DNA from 2 places in the Pseudoalteromonas marina genome. Region 2 is predicted to be linked to the other one. Evidence: predicted binding sites of a transcription regulator. Region 2 holds the regulator's gene; the other holds the start of a gene.
The links. Region 2 encodes sigma-54, which starts transcription at its own class of promoters, with help from an activator protein. Its sites were predicted from a motif close to GTTGGCACGNNNNTNGNNT; they were not measured.
Positions count from the first base shown of each region.

Region 1: the regulator sigma-54 is predicted to act here: its motif matches at 5,371-5,389, upstream of PMAN_RS10370 (EF-hand domain-containing protein).

Region 1 covers NZ_AHCB03000006.1:310,326-318,480, reverse strand. The annotation lists gene PMAN_RS10390 (alpha/beta hydrolase family protein) at 8-1,933, shown strand; gene PMAN_RS10385 (ATP-binding protein) at 2,074-3,516, shown strand; gene PMAN_RS10380 (response regulator) at 3,591-4,262, shown strand; gene PMAN_RS10375 (PA4780 family RIO1-like protein kinase) at 4,296-5,150, opposite strand; gene PMAN_RS10370 (EF-hand domain-containing protein) at 5,443-5,718, shown strand; gene PMAN_RS10365 (hypothetical protein) at 5,731-6,186, shown strand; gene PMAN_RS10360 (FG-GAP repeat domain-containing protein) at 6,244-7,620, opposite strand; gene PMAN_RS10355 (MFS transporter) at 7,844-8,155, opposite strand, start outside.
Region 2 covers NZ_AHCB03000005.1:247,922-256,076, forward strand. The annotation lists gene mgtE (magnesium transporter) at 1-833, opposite strand, end outside; gene PMAN_RS01165 (HPr family phosphocarrier protein) at 942-1,214, opposite strand; gene rapZ (RNase adapter RapZ) at 1,258-2,103, opposite strand; gene ptsN (PTS IIA-like nitrogen regulatory protein PtsN) at 2,123-2,575, opposite strand; gene hpf (ribosome hibernation promoting factor) at 2,580-2,867, opposite strand; gene PMAN_RS01185 (RNA polymerase factor sigma-54) at 2,894-4,393, opposite strand; gene lptB (LPS export ABC transporter ATP-binding protein) at 4,463-5,188, opposite strand; gene lptA (lipopolysaccharide transport periplasmic protein LptA) at 5,185-5,721, opposite strand; gene lptC (LPS export ABC transporter periplasmic protein LptC) at 5,711-6,265, opposite strand; gene kdsC (3-deoxy-manno-octulosonate-8-phosphatase KdsC) at 6,262-6,813, opposite strand; gene PMAN_RS01210 (KpsF/GutQ family sugar-phosphate isomerase) at 6,814-7,785, opposite strand; gene PMAN_RS01215 (calcium/sodium antiporter) at 7,789-8,155, opposite strand, start outside.

The DNA.
Region 1 (8,155 bases), on a different contig from region 2:
ACTTTTGATGCGTAAACTTATTGCTGCTGCATTGATCACTCTTATTAGCTTTAATACTCTCGCCGAACAAGATAAAAAATTGCCAATAGAAGCCTTTGCGGGCTTAAAAGACTTTAGCCAAGTAAAGCTTTCGCCTAATGGTGAAAACCTTGCCTTTGTAAGAAACAACAAAGGCACTTTAATTCTAATGGTAAAAAACTTTAAAACAGGTGTTATTACCCCTATTTTACAGTCTGACAACCAAACTGTATTTTTTGACTGGTATAGCTGGGCGAATGATGATGTTCTGTTGCTTGGTGCACGCCATATAAAGTACCAATTTGGTGGTGCTAAATATACTTCAACTCTTATGTATGCTTATAACTTAACTAACGATAAAGGCATTAAGTTGGCTATGAGGGGAAATGCCGCTCGTGGCGAGAGACAGCCACAGTTTGCCGATAAAATTGTTAGTTTTTTACCTAAGCAAAAAAATAAAATTTTAGTGCAGGGTGACTTTAAAATAGCTAATACTCCTGCGGTATACGAGTTAGACCTAACCACATTGCGCAGAACGCAAATACAAAGGCCTCGTAATAATGTTACAGCGTGGTTTTCCGACAGACAAGGCAATGTGCGAATCGCTAAAATAATGGACGATACTCAATTTACTTATGAATTACTTAACGCTGAGACCGGAGACTGGGACACGTTATTTGATTACGAAGTATTTAGTGAGCAAAGTATTTCTATATTAGGGTTTGATAAAAACCCTAACCTTTTATATATCTCGGCTTTGCACAACGGGCGAGATGCATTGTTTAGACTTAACCTAACTACTAAAGAGCGCGAGTTAATTTACAGTAATGATAAATACGACTTTGATGGTTCTATTTTTTATTCTAGCAAAACAGGTGAGGTTGCAGGCTTTACTGATTCTCATTTAGAGGACGGGGTAAACTACTGGGATGCAGATTTAGATAAATTGTACCGTTCGCTACGTGCATCGCTCGCTAAAGATGAGTACGATCTTGACATTGTAAGCACCACCGAAGACCAACAAAAGTATATTGTTTACTTTACCTCAGACAGCACCTCTGGCATGTACCTTCTTGGCGATAGAACTAAAAATGAATTGTCTTTACTTGCTCATGCCTATCCGCAAATTGATGAAACAGTATACGGCGGTAAAGAACGCATTAGTTATAAAGCGCGAGATGGATTAACCATTGAAGGTTATTTAACGTTGCCTGTAGGGTATGAAAAGGGCGATAAATTACCCACTATAATATTTCCGCATGGTGGTCCAATGGCGCGAGATTACGCTAACTTTGATTATTGGACTGCATTATTGGCTTATCATGGTTACGCTGTATTACAGCCAAACTTTAGAGGCTCAAGCGGATATGGTTATGAGTTTTTAATGCAATCTATTCAGGGTTTTGGTTTAGCCATGCAAGACGATTTACAAGATGGCGCCAATTGGCTTATTGAACAAGGTATTGCACAACCTGAAAAAATTTGTATTGGTGGCGCAAGTTATGGTGGTTATGCAGCGTTAATGGCGGTTGTTAAGCACCCTGAAACATTTAAATGTGCTGCCAGTTTTGCAGGCGTAAGTGATTTAGAACACCTTGTTTTTAAAGCGCGTTACTTTACCAATAAAGAAATAGTCAGAAAACAGTTTGGTACAGACGACGATATGCTAGAAGCTAACTCTCCTGTAACGTATGCAAAGCAGATTAACCGACCTATATTATTGGTTCATGGCAGTGATGACAGTGTAGTGCCTGTTTACCATAGTCGGGAAATGGAAGATGAATTAGACGATGAAAATAAAGACGTTACTTATATTGAGTTAGAAGATGGCGATCATTATTTATCGCATCAAGCACATCGCGTTAAAACGCTGCAGGCTTTTTTAGATTTTTTTGATAAACATTTAAAAAACTAAACAATACAAAGGCGACTTAGGTCGCCTTTTTTGTACAATTTTTTAAGTAGGTGCACATTGTTTGCACGTTTAGTTGTTAAACTTATTTAAATATGGCCAAGTTATAAGTGGCGGTTTAATTTTAAGGTGAACGCTTCCCCATGAAAATTCACAATAAACTTTTTTTAATTTTGTTTAGCTTTACCTTTAGCATTATTGCGGGGCTGGTGGTGCTCATACAATGGAGCATAGGCCAAGGTGTTATTGATTATGTGAATGCAAAAGAAATAAAAGCACTTGAGCCGCTTCTAGCAAAGCTCGCAAAGCAATACGAAAGCAGTGCCTCGTGGGACGAAGTCATCCGTGACAATAAAAGCTTTAGACGCCTTGTTGAAGCCGAGTTACAAAGCAGCCAATTTTCTGAATTTGCAGAACGCCCAAGTCCTAGAGGCCGGTCAATGAGGCCACCACCACCTGAACGCGGTCGCTTTGATATGAAAGGCCCTCCCAGACCAAACGATATTGCTCATTACGCGTTACTTGATAAAAATAAGCAACCGATAAGAGGGCGTTATCTCGATGAACTCACCTATATCAATACGCCAATTACTGTTAACAATATAGTCATTGGTTATTTAGCTGTTTCAAAAAGAGATAATTTGGTTGATGGCTACGAGCTTGATTTTTTAGAACAGCAAACAGACTACTTATGGTTTATTGCTATAGCTGCTGCGTTATTTACGTTGCTGTTAACTTTTTTACTATCACGGCATTTAGTAAGCCCGGTAAAAAAAATAGCAACCGGGATGCATCAGCTTACGCAAGGTCACTTCACTACTAAGCTGACTCTTGATAGAAAAGACGAATTAGGCCAATTAAGTGAAGATTTTAATACACTGGCCTTTACACTAGCTAAAGATGAGCAAGTACGTAAACGCTGGTTAGCTAATATTTCTCACGAATTAAGAACACCAATGAGTATTTTGCTGGGTGAACTTGAAGCAATGTTACTTGGCGTACGTGAGCCTAACACCCAAAATATTAGTTCAGCTAATGATGAGGCGATGCATTTAAAGCGCCTAATAGATGATTTACATATGCTAAATAGTGCCGAATTAGGGGGGATGCATTACACCATGCAGCCAACCGATTTAACAATACTGTTAAATACAATCGAGCAAAAATATCAGGTTATATTTGAGCAGCATACAATCAAACTATATCTATTAAATAGCGCTCAATACGCCAATGTTGAGGCTGATAAAACACGGCTACTGCAGTTGTTTGATAATATTTTAATGAATGCAGTTCATTATGCTCAGTGCACGACTATTTCAATAACTGCTAAAAACATAAGTAAAAAAGGGCAGTCATTTATTGAGCTGAGTATTGAGGATAATGGGGTTGGGGTAGAGTCTTCACATTTAGCGCATTTGTTTGAATACCTGTATCGAGTTGATGGTGCGCGTAACCGCCAAGAAGGTGGTTCAGGCCTTGGTTTATCAATCTGTAAACATATAGTTGAAGGTCATAATGGTGAGATAGTCGCAGAAAAAGCGGACCTAGGTGGTTTAGCTATTATTATACGCCTGCCAACCATTTAACAATGTTTAAACCTAATCTTTAAATTGCCTACTTTATTAAGTGGTTTGAATTTACGTTACGAATAGAGGTGCCAATGAGTGAACACATTTTGATAGTTGAAGATGAAGAAAAATTATCTAATCTAATGAGTGATTTTTTAATGAATCATCATTTTAATACTCATCAAATACACCATGGGAATGACGTACTTCCATGGCTTGAAATTAATAGGCCAAGCCTTATTTTGCTAGACGTAATGTTACCAGGTCAAAGCGGAATCGAATTATGTAAAGCGATTAGGCGTTTTTCCAATGTGCCTATTATTATGGTATCGGCCAAAGTAGAAGAGATAGATCGCTTGCTAGGGCTTGAGTTAGGCGCAGATGATTATATTTGTAAGCCGTTTAGTTACGCAGAGTTGGTTGCGCGGGTAAAAGCTATTTTAAGGCGTCTCAACGTTTCAGCAGTACAAACATCGGTAATGCAATTAGATGAAACCACCTATAAAGTAAAATACCAAGATAACGACATTGAGCTAACTAACTTTGAGTTTCAGTTGTTTAAACCTTTGTTTAATAACCCGAGTAGAATTTATTCACGAGATAGCTTAATGGATACCATGTACACCGATCAGCGTATTGTGAGTCATAGAACGATTGACAGCCACATAAAAAAATTGCGTAAAAAGCTGGATGAATTAACTAAAACAGAGAGTGTGATTCAATCTGTTTATGGGGTAGGTTATCGCTTTGTACACCCGCAATAAGGGAACAAAGCGATTAACAAAAACGTTGGCGTTTTATTCTTCGTCTGAAAAGTTAATGCGCGCTAGTCGCTCTTGCTCTTCATCGGCTGCAGCTTGTATCTCGTCTAGTACTGAATCAACGTCAGCTTCTTCGCTGTCATCTTCAAATTCACCGGTGAGTATAGAATTAGGTGTAAGTTTTGCCTCTTCAAATAGCGCCCACATTTCTTTAGCGTATTGGGTATTTAACAACTCAGGTGCAAACTCACTATAGTAACGACGCATGTTGTTTACGTCACGAGCAAACATGGCTTCAGCGCTATTGTTAGCAGACGCATTTACAGCTTGCGGTAAATCAATAATCACAGGGCCTTTATCGTCAACAAGCACATTAAACTCTGATAAGTCTCCATGAATAATACCCGCGCACAGCATAAGCATAATGTAATGCATCATCAGTGTATGTTGTTTTATAGCTTCCTCTTTACTCATACTTACATGGCCTAGCTGCGGCGCAACATCGCCTTCGCTGTCAGACACAAGCTCCATAAGTAAAACACCATCAACACAAAAATATGTATCGGGTACACGCACACCGGCTCTAGCTAAACGAGAAAGAGCATCAACCTCAGCATTTTGCCAAATTTCTTCTTCTAACTGGCGCCCGTAACTTGAGCGTTTTCCCATTGCGCGAGCTTGGCGACCACCGCGAACTTTTCGGCCTTCTTGGTATTGTGCGGCTTTTTTAAAACTGCGTTTAACAGCATCTTTATAAACCTTTGCACACCGAATGTGTTCACCACAGCGAACTACAAATACATCGGCTTCTTTACCGCTCATTAGTCGGCTAAGTACTTCGTCAATTAAACCGTCATCGATAAGGGGTTGTAAGCGTTTTGGTGTTTTCACAGCTTGCCTGCTAAGTGGAGTTGGTTATTAATCATTATTTAAGAAAGTGCTCTGTAATTAGTTGTTTTATATACTCAAGCAGTATATCAGCTTTGAGAATTAAGGGCAGTATTACGCGCATTTACACATGCTTGCGTTAGCTTATCTGCTGATTGTAAATTGAGCAACCAGAACGCCCTAGAACACATCAATTTTTTAAATTATTTAATACTTCCTTATTATTTGCACATTTTTTGCGTTTTTAAGGTGTAAGTTTACGGTATCAACACGCCCTAAATATAAGGTTATTACTATGAAGCATTTAACATCAACAGCAATGATTGTATTACTTAGCATTGTTTTTTCGGCCAATATTGCTGCAAAAGGAAGTAATAACAAACCGCCTAAGCCAGACTTTTCAACTCTCGACACCGATGGCAATGGTGCAATTAGTTTTGATGAATTTAATACTAAAAAGCCACCTCACGGTGACGCACAGACTATTTTTGATGAAATTGATGCTGACGGTAATGGGGAAATCAGCGAGCAAGAATTAAGTGAACATAAACCACCTCGTCGTGAACGTTGAAAGGAAACTAACATGATCAATTCAATAAACAATAACGCTACTAATTTTATGCCGCAGCAAAAAAGCCAAGCTGTATCGCTAACATCAGAACAAAGTGATTTTGTAAAAGAAACGCTAGCGCAATTTGATCCCGAAAACTTAACCTCTGAAGATGCAAAGAGCATTCAAGCTGCGTTTGAAGAGCAGGGTATTTCACCCACTAAAGAGCTGGCAGAATTAATGAGCGAGCTTGAATTTGATGCTAAAAGTATTGGTGATGCTGGCCGACCTGAAGGGCAAAGACCGCCTCCACCGCCACAAAATTCACTAGAGCAAGTTAATACAGAAGATGTAGTAAGTTACCTTGATGAATTACTAGAGCAGTATTCAAGCCAAATAAACGATGAAGATAAAGACGCTATACTATCGGCTGTTCAAGAAAAGTTTGGCTTGTCTGAATCTGATTCGTTACTCAGTATTAAAGCGTAAATATATGTAAAAGCTAACATTAAAAGCCCAGTAATACTGGGCTTTTTGTGTAGGTGGTTAGTTTAAGCGGGTTTTAATTTTACTGGTGCCATCTTCTTCGGTAAATTTAAATACAAAGTCTTTTTTACCGTCTTGGTTAATGTCAACTAACAAAATATCTTTACTTTTTTTAGGTAGGGTTAATTTTATTTTTTTACGCTTTTTGTTCAGCAAATTGTCCTCTTCGCCGTAGTACACATAGAGCGTTTTTTTGCTGTATTTATATACCGCATCAGTTTTGTCATCCCCGTTTATATCGCCTATGTATAAGGGTGGGGTTGCATCGCCATTGCTCATATTTATTTCCATCTCAAGGTCAATCTCTATACTTGATTTACTAGCAAATGAGCCATCGGTTTGTTGCTTATAAATATTCATCTCTACATCTACGTCAGTTTTACCACCGCCCATAGCCATAGAGGCAATAGTGCCAAGGCCAATGTCTAAGTCCATTGTTTGCAGGTCTATTAAGCCATCGTTATTAAAGTCTGTTTCAAATACAAGCTGACTAGGGCCGCTGGTATTTAACAATTTAATAGGTGTTTTACTAAACCCTGTTTTATTACCTAAATAAAGGTTATGCGCTATGTCAATATCGAGCGAATCCATACCTTCCACTGGCTTATATTGCTTGGTAATAAAGTCTAAATAGCCATCGTTGTTTATATCAAGAAGCTGCTTTATTTTGCGTTTTTCACCGTTACTAAGCTCGCCCAACTCAATATTAAAATTAACGTCAGCCATGGCTTTGTTGTAACCATTAGTATTTGCGTAAAGCACATTGGCGCCTTGTTTATTTAAAAACACTAAGTCATTTAGGCCGTCGTGATTAAAATCCGTAATTGTAGGTTGGTTATTAATATCAACTTCAAGGGTGAGACCATCTTTTGAAAAATCACCAGTAAACTGCGTCTTTTTTTCAAAAGTATGAGGGGTAAATTGGCCGTTGTTAGTTTGAATATAAAGGGTTGTTTGGTTTAAGTCTGGGAGCAAAATATCACTCAGGCCATCTTTGTTGGCATCAATGATAAAGTTTATTTTTTCAAACTCTGTTACTTCTAACTGGTTTATTACTGATGTATATGCAAATAAAAGTGAAGGTTTTTCTTTATCCGCTTTGTAAATGCCATCGCTAGCTACCACAAGCGCTTGCTTATCATTTGTATTAGCAAGTGTTGCCACGTCAAAACCAATTGCATTGTCAGGCAGAGCGAGCTGAGAGTTTTGTGCTGATAGTAAATCAATGCGTTCTAGCTGTTTAAGCTCTTTGTTAAAAGCAAATAACGTTGTCGAGTCGGTTGTTACTAACCCTTCAGTGGTTTTAATCGACATGGTTTGCGCTAATAAAGTACTAGGCGCAAGCAATATAAGTAATGCACTAAACGGTTTTAACATGGTAAATCCCTTTGTATAGTTTTAAGTAGGCGAATATTTAACTCTTTTCAGCCTACGGCAAAAACTAACGTTAGGGTGTAAGTAATTGTAATAAAATGTTTATGCTAGTTAGCTTAATTAACCTAAGCGCTGAGCATATTTGCTAAAGATAGGTTTATTGTCCACAGTGCAGTTTAATCAAGTAAGCTGCTTTAGGTATTTGTGCAAGTTGGTATGGTTAGAATTACTCTATTTTAGGTAAAAATAATGCACTAATGGCGCCACAAAACCCAAGCAGGCTGTAGAGCAAAATAAGTTCAGCGGTAGATAAAAAGCTCTCAAGCAATCCAATGCTGCCTAACAGGAGTAAAAGCACGCCAATAACCGTGTTACTTACTGCAACATAGTCGGTGCGCTTGTTTCCTTGTGCCATATCGACTAAGTACGTTTTGCGGCCAAGGCGTACACCTTGGTGAGCAACAGAGAGTAAAAAGTAAAGTGTAGGCAGCAACCACCAAGCACTCAACAAATGGTTAAACCAGGTTGCAATAACAAA
Region 2 (8,155 bases):
AAGGTATCTTCTTCATCATCAAGGCCCGCCAAACTCAGTAAACTATGTTCGGCGTCTTCACGAATTACGTCAACAATATCATCGATCGTGACACGACCAAGTAGCTGATCGTTGTCATCAACAACTGGGGCCGAGATCCAATTATGGCGCTCAAACAGTTGTGCGACTTCACTTTCATCCATTGAAATTGGAATTGACTCACATTCTTCATCCATTAAATCGCGAACAATTTTTTCTGGTGGATTAGTTAGCAATGTACTCAGCGATAAAGCACCAATAAAGCAGTTATGTTTATCAACCACATACAGGTCATCAGTGCCTTCAGGTAACTCTCCGCGAAGTCGAATATAACGTAGGACGACATCAATGGTCACATCTGGGCGAATAGTTACCGTATCGGTGTTCATGAGTGCACCAGCAGAACGCTCTTGATAAGATAGCGCTTGTGTTGCGCGCTCTCTATCTTGGGTGTCCATGGCGCTAACAACGTCTTGGTAAACGGTGTCAGGCAAACTACGTAATACTTCACCTAGGTCATCGTGACCCATGTCTTCAGTGGCAGCAGCAATATGCTCAGGCTCCATTTGGGCAATAATACCCAGGCGCACGTCTTCTGATAATTCTTCGAGTACATCACCTTGAACATCAGGATCAACTAACTGCCATAGCAAGCGACGAATTTTGTGTGGAGATGATTCTAATAATAACGCAGTATCACATGGCGCTGTTTTTGCGAGCATGCGCCTAACTTGAACAAACTGACCACTATTAAGTGACTTGGTCACTTGTTTTAGTTGTTGTAGTGGGTAGTCTTGTTCAAAAGCTTCGGGCATTGGCGTCCTTTATTTATACTGTAACTGTTACCTAATGGGTGGGGGAGTACGACCTAGCAGCCAGTTATTTTGATTATAGTTATTTTATTTAAATGTTAAAAATTAACGTTACTCTTGTTCGTTAAATCGTTGCGAAATAAGTTCTCCAATTGCATTTAAAGCTTGCTCTGCATCAGGCCCTTCACATACCACTTTAACTTCTTTACCTTGGCTACTTTCAAGTAGCATTAGTGCTAATACACTGTCACCAGCAGCTTCTTTATCATCTTGAAATAAGGTGATTGAAGCATCAAATTTTACAGCGAGTTGGGCTAATACAGTTGCGGCTCTGGCATGCAGTCCTAATTTATTTTGTATTAAAAAAGTGTCTTCTATACGCATACATTACTCTATCAAAGCTGAACAGGTTATTAGTTTTGTAAAATTACTTTTCTTGTTCTCTGTGACGTATTTTTACATTGGGATGCGTAACTGCAAAGCTTTCGCCAATTGTTTGCGCTAAATATACAGAGCGATGTTGCCCGCCAGTACAGCCAATCGCAATAGTTAAATAGCTTCTGTTATTTCGCTCTAGGTGTGGTAGCCATGTTTGTACAAAGGTTTGTATTTGCCATGTAAATTTTTGAACTATGCTGTGGCTAGCCAAATAATCTTTTACTGGTTGGTCTAGGCCATTAAGTGGTTTTAGTTCAGGCTCCCAATGCGGGTTAGGTAAAAAACGCGCATCAAATACGTAATCTGCTTCTTTAGGAATGCCATGTTTAAAACCAAAAGATTCAAATGTAACAATCAGCTGCTTATCTTTTTTACCTAATATTTTTTCGCGAATTGATTCAGCAAGTTGATGAACGCTTAGCTCACTGGTATCGATCATGTAATCGGCGCGCGTAATTAGCACATCGAGAAGTTCTTTTTCTTTTTTTATGGCTAAATCAAGCGGAAGTGAATCTATTGATAAAGGGTGTAAGCGTCTGGTTTCAGAAAATCGTTTAATAAGGGTTTGATCTTCACTGTCTAAGTAGAACAGCGTTGGTTTTGTAAAACCCGGTAAGTATTCGATGATGTGATTAAATTCATCTTGCTCTTTTGGTAAATTTCGCACATCTATACTAACGGCAATTTTATCGTAGTTATCAGAAACGCTTCTTACCAAAGAAGGTAATAAATTTACTGGAATGTTATCTACGCAATAATAACCTAGATCTTCAACAACGCGTAAAGCAACCGACTTACCAGAACCAGAACGGCCACTTATGATAATCAACTCCATTAATCACCCTTTAAATTTGTTACGATTGGTCAACAATAATTTGATACAACTCAGCATCCGATTTAGCACAGCGAAGCTGCTTACAAAATTCTTTATTTTTTAGTTTATCAGCTATCGTTGCTAGCGTCTTTAAATGCTGTTGGTTATCGCCTTCAGGTACGATGAGTGCAACAAAAATATCAACAGGGCGGTTGTCTATAGCATCAAAATTAATCGGTGTTTCACTTACTAACACCAATGCTAAAGGTTCTTGTGCGCCGCTCATTCGGCCATGTGGAATAGCAATACCTCTTCCTATCCCTGTGCTGCCTAGCTTTTCGCGGGTTAATAAAGCGCCCAAAATATCCTGTTGAGATAAATACGGTAATTTATCGTGAGCCAGCTCGCTAATAAACTCTAAAATTCTTTTTTTACTATTAAAAAGGACCGCAGCTTTACTGCAGTCCTGGCATATAAGTGAACTTAATTTCATCATATTAGTGTCGAGCAAGCTTCTCTTTGTGTTTAATTACTTGACGGTCAAGCTTGTCAATCAATGAATCAATAGCTGCATACATATCTTGATGTTCAGTGGATGCGAATAATTCAGCACCACTTACATGAATAGTTGCTTCTGCTTTTTGATTTAATTTTTCTATATCAAGAATGACATGAACATTATTAATATGATCAGAGTGCCTTTCTAGCTTCGCAAATTTGGTATTTATATAGTCTCTTAATGAATCAGTTAGTTCTACATGACGACCAGTTAAATTTAGTTGCATAAGCATTACCCTCTTTGTTTAGCGTCTTAAATCAGGCTCTTTCGCTGATTTGACGGTGGAATAGCCAGAGATTCGCGATATTTTGCGATTGTACGTCTCGCTACTTTAATTCCTTGCTCAGCCAATATATCCGCAATTTTGCTATCACTCAATGGTTTTGCTGAGTTTTCTGCTGCGATTAATTTTTTAATAAGTGCACGTATTGCAGTAGATGAACACTCTCCACCATTTTCGGTACTTACGTGGCTTGAGAAAAAGTATTTAAGCTCAAATATTCCACGCGGTGTGTGCATATACTTTTGCGTGGTTACGCGCGAAATTGTTGATTCGTGCATTTCTACCATTTCAGCAACATCATTTAAAACCATCGGTTTCATGGCTTCTGGCCCGTGTTCAAAAAAGCCCTGTTGTTGTTTAACAATACAGTTAGTTACTTTTAAAAGTGTATCATTTCTACTTTCTAAGCTTTTTATAAACCATTTAGCTTCTTGTAAATGTGAGCGAATAAATTGACTGTCGCCGCTTGATTTAACTGTACGCGACATCGCTGCATATTGGCTGTTTACACGAATTTTTGGCATGCTGTCTGGGTTTAACTCTACAATCCAGCGGCCTTTAATTTTTTTAACTGACACATCAGGTATTACATACTCAGACTCTTCTCGTACTATTGTGTCTGCAGGCTTAGGGTTGAGCGTATGAATAAGTGTCATTACTTCTTTAAGCTCATCTTCTTTGAGCTTCGTTTTTTTCATTAATGTACGGTAGTCACGAGCAGCTAACAAATCAATGTGCTCGGTTAAAATCATTTTTGTTTCATCAATAAAAGGCGTGCCTTTATCAAATTGATTTAACTGAATACACAAACACTCTTGTAAGCTACGTGCCGCAATACCCACTGGGTCAAATAGCTGAATGCGCTTTAATACAGCTTCTATTTCGTCAAGTTCAACCTCAACGTCATCGTCATTATCTTGATTAAAGCTCTCTAAAATCTCTTCGCAACTGAGTGTCAGTATGCCTGAATCATCCACCGCTTCTACAATAGCAATAGCAATGGCTTCATCTGTAGGGCTAAATGGCGTTAATTGTAATTGCCACATTAAATATTCGTGAAGCGTTTCAGTTGATGCGCCCTGATATATAGACTCATCTTCAGGCATTGGGCCTGAAGATGATGCAGGGGCTGCACTCATGTACTCATCCCAGCTAACGTCCATTGCCATGTCGTCACTTACGGTATCTTTAGCAAGCGCTTCACCACTGTCTTGTTCATACTCGCTAGGGGCTTCATCTACAGATACGGTTACTGTAACTTCATCGTTATCTGCTTTTTGCTCATTTTTGCCCGCAAGATCATCGGCATAGTCTTGCTCCTCAACCTCAAGTAATGGGTTGCTGTCGAGCGCTTCTTGTATTTCTTGCTGAAGATCCAATGTGCTTAATTGCAGCAAGCGAATAGCTTGTTGCAACTGAGGTGTCATTGTAAGTTGCTGGCCCATGCGCAGCTGTAGTGATTGCCTCATGTATCTCTAACAATCCTTTTAAGTTGTTATAGTTAATACTAGCAGATGCTTATAAATAAGGCGTAAATGTTACAGCCTAAATTGCTCGCCTAAATATACATCGCGTACAGTTTTATCATTTAATACGTGTTCAGGGGTACCAGAAGCAATCAGTTCCCCATGAGAAACAATGTAGGCTTTTTCGCAAACATCAAGGGTTTCTCTTACATTGTGGTCTGTTATTAATACGCCAATCCCACGGTTTTTCAGGTGTTCAATAATTTTTTTAATATCTAATACTGAGATAGGGTCAACACCGGCAAATGGTTCGTCTAGCAAAATAAACTTTGGATCTGCGGCTAAAGCACGTGCAATCTCTACTCGGCGACGTTCTCCGCCCGATAATGCCATACCTTTGCTATCCCGAATGTGTTGAATGCTAAATTCATCTAATAGATTATTCAATGTATCTTCTCTGGCTTGCTTAGTGAGCTCCTTTCGAGTTTCTAAAATAGCCATTAAGTTTTGATACACTGTTAATTTTCTAAATATAGACGACTCTTGTGGTAAGTAGCCAATGCCTAATCTAGCACGACTGTGCATAGGTAAAAGCGTAATATCGTTCTCGTCGATAGATATTTTGCCTTTATCGCTAGGGACTAAACCTACAATCATGTAAAAGGTTGTTGTTTTACCTGCGCCGTTTGGCCCAAGCAAGCCTACAATACTGCCAGCTTGAACTTCTAAGCCCACATTTTTTACAACTTCACGGCCTTTGTAGCTTTTGGCTAGTAGCTCTGCTTTTAATGTGCTCATGGTTGGCCTTTGTCAATTTTTTTAGGCTCCACAGGCACTAAGATAGTGTGTACACGGTCAGTTGAGCTTTCATCTTTTTCGGCGCTAATAAGCTGCTGTTCTATATCGTAGGTAATGCTTTTAGCATTCATTTTTTGCCCAGCTTGAGATATCTCTGCATCTCCAATTAATGTTAAAAAACGCGTTGAAACATCGTATCTAACTTCATTAGCGCTGGCGCTCATTATTGTGCCGTCGGCTTGTTTTTCTTCAAAATATGCAGGCGTACCTGTGGCAATTAACAATTGCTTGTTGTCGCCTAGCTCATCACGCTTGTGAACCTCAAGGCGGTCTGCGGTAATTTTTCTGTCGCCATGAATAATTTCAACATTTTTTTCGAAGATACCTACGTTTTCTTTTAGTTGACCCTCTTGTTTATCCGCACTAATCGAAATTTGATTTGCAGAAATTGGCGCTGTTGGTTCAGCGGCATTAGTACCTAATGCAAGTAAAAATGTTGGAATAATAAAGAGTGTTGATAGTTTATTGGTCATAATAAATAGTTCGCGTATGGTTAATTAATTTTATCACTTCGGTTTTTAAATCGGCTTCTAAGCCTTTACCGGTGATTTTTAAATTGGGCCCTGTAACAATGACAGGCTGCTCTGATTGCATCGTTAGTAATTTTATATCTACCTGAATGTTATCAGCATTAATTTTATCTATCATTGCGTTATCAGTTAAATTACTAGCAACAACGTTACCTTCTAATATTAATTGTCTGCCTTCGTATAATGTTGCTTCATTAGCGTTAATTCGCCATGTTTGCTTGTTGTTGTATAGCGTAAAAATAGGTTTATCAAAAAAGGTAAACCCTAATTCTTGATATAGCTCCATTCGTGCTGCCGTTACTTTATGGCTGATTTTCCCATTTTCGTCATACGCTGTTTGTTTTAGCTCTATGGCTGTGTAATCGGGCTTTGCAATTATGTCTGCTTCGGTTTGTTGTGGTAAATTTACTTGTGTGAAATAAGGGTACCAAAGCCAAACCATACAGCTGATGAATAAAACGCTTAATATTATGCGCGCTGCATTCATGAACTGGTCCCTTTTGTGGTCAAAGGTTTGTTATTTTCAAGCATTAGCAGGTCGGTTAGTTCTCTCACTGCACCAAAGCCACCTAGCATTTGTGTTGTATAATGCGCTAAACGTTTTATTAGCGGATGGGCGTCATTTACTGCAACAGCAAACCCTACTAACTCCATCACTGGCATGTCTGGGCCATCATCGCCAATGTAGGCAATTTGCTCATCATTTAAATTGAGCTTTGTTTTTAGTTCTTCGTAAGCGAGTAATTTATTTTCTTGGCCTTGATATATATGTTGTACTGTTAGGCTTGTCATACGCTGTTGTACTATTTTTGAGTGGCGTCCTGTAATTACCGCAACTTCAAAGCCGCTATTAATTAGCGCTTTAATGCCAAAGCCATCTTTTGTATTAAATGCTTTGAGCTCTTCGCCTTGGTTACCCAAATAAATGCGACCATCAGAAAACACACCATCAATATCACAAATAAGTAGCTTTACTTTTTTTGCACGTGCTTTTGCGTCTTCACTCAATGGTTGATAGAGCTCTTCAAATTGCATTTATAATACTCCTGCTTTTAGTAAGTCTTGCATATTTAATGCACCAATAGGGTGGTTTTGCTCATTAACGATGATTAAACCATTAATACGCTTTTGCTCCATAATATTAAGTGCTTCAGCGGCCAAAATATCTTGTGTTGCCGTTGTGCAGGACTTGGTCATTACAACATCTATTTGTGTTGTATGTATATCAATTCGTTGTTCTAAAATACGACGTAAATCACCGTCGGTAAAGAGCCCTACAAGTTGTTGCTGAGAATCAACTATGGCTGTCATGCCTAAGCCTTTTGCCGACATTTCTATCAGTGCATCTTTTATAGTTTGCGTAACGTTAATAATAGGTGTGTTTTTACCGCTATGCATGACATCTTTTAGGGTCAGCAGTAAACGTTTACCTAAACTGCCGCCGGGGTGAGATAGCGCAAAGTCATCAGCTGTAAAGCCGCGGGCTTCTAAGAGTGCAACTGCCATGGCATCGCCCATTGCAAGTGTTGCTGTTGTGCTTGCTGTAGGGGCTAAGCCTAACGAACAGGCTTCTTTTTGTACTTTTATGCAAATATGTACGTTTGCAAGCGTTGCCATTGTTGAACTAGCGTTGCCTGTCATGGCTATCATTTTTGCGCCGAGGCGTTTCAAAACGGGAATTATATTGAGGACTTCGCTTGTTTCACCAGAATTAGAAATTAGCATAACCACATCATTTTTAGTGATCATACCTAAGTCGCCATGACTTGCCTCACCGGGGTGTACAAAAAATGCAGGGCTGCCAGTACTTGCTAATGTAGCCGCTATTTTATTGCCAATATGACCCGATTTTCCCATGCCTATAACAATAGTTCGGCCTTGGCAGTCGTATATTAACTGACATGCTTGATGAAAATTTTCATCCACATATTGTGCAATATCACTCAATGCTTGGCGCTCTATGTCTAATACACGTAGGCCTTGTTCAATAAAATTTAGCGTTGCCATTACTTACCCTACTTGACTGAAAATATACCCTTGGTAGCCTAAAAAAGCGATTAATAATAAGCCGCCCTCTACTCTATTGATGCGCTGAGCACCTTTAAAGTTCAATGACATGATAATAAGCGCAACCGTGGCACCAATCATAATAAGTATGTCGCGGTTAGCAACAGACGGGTCAATAACAGAAGGGTTAATAATGCCTGCGAAAGGCAGCACGGCAAGAATATTAAAAATATTAGAGCCAACAATATTACCCAGTGCTAAGTCATCTTCATTCTTAAGAACCCCTGCAATTGAAGCTGCAAGCTCGGGCAAGCTTGTACCTATTGCAATAATTGTTAAGCCAATGACTAAATCGCTTAGGCCAAAATAT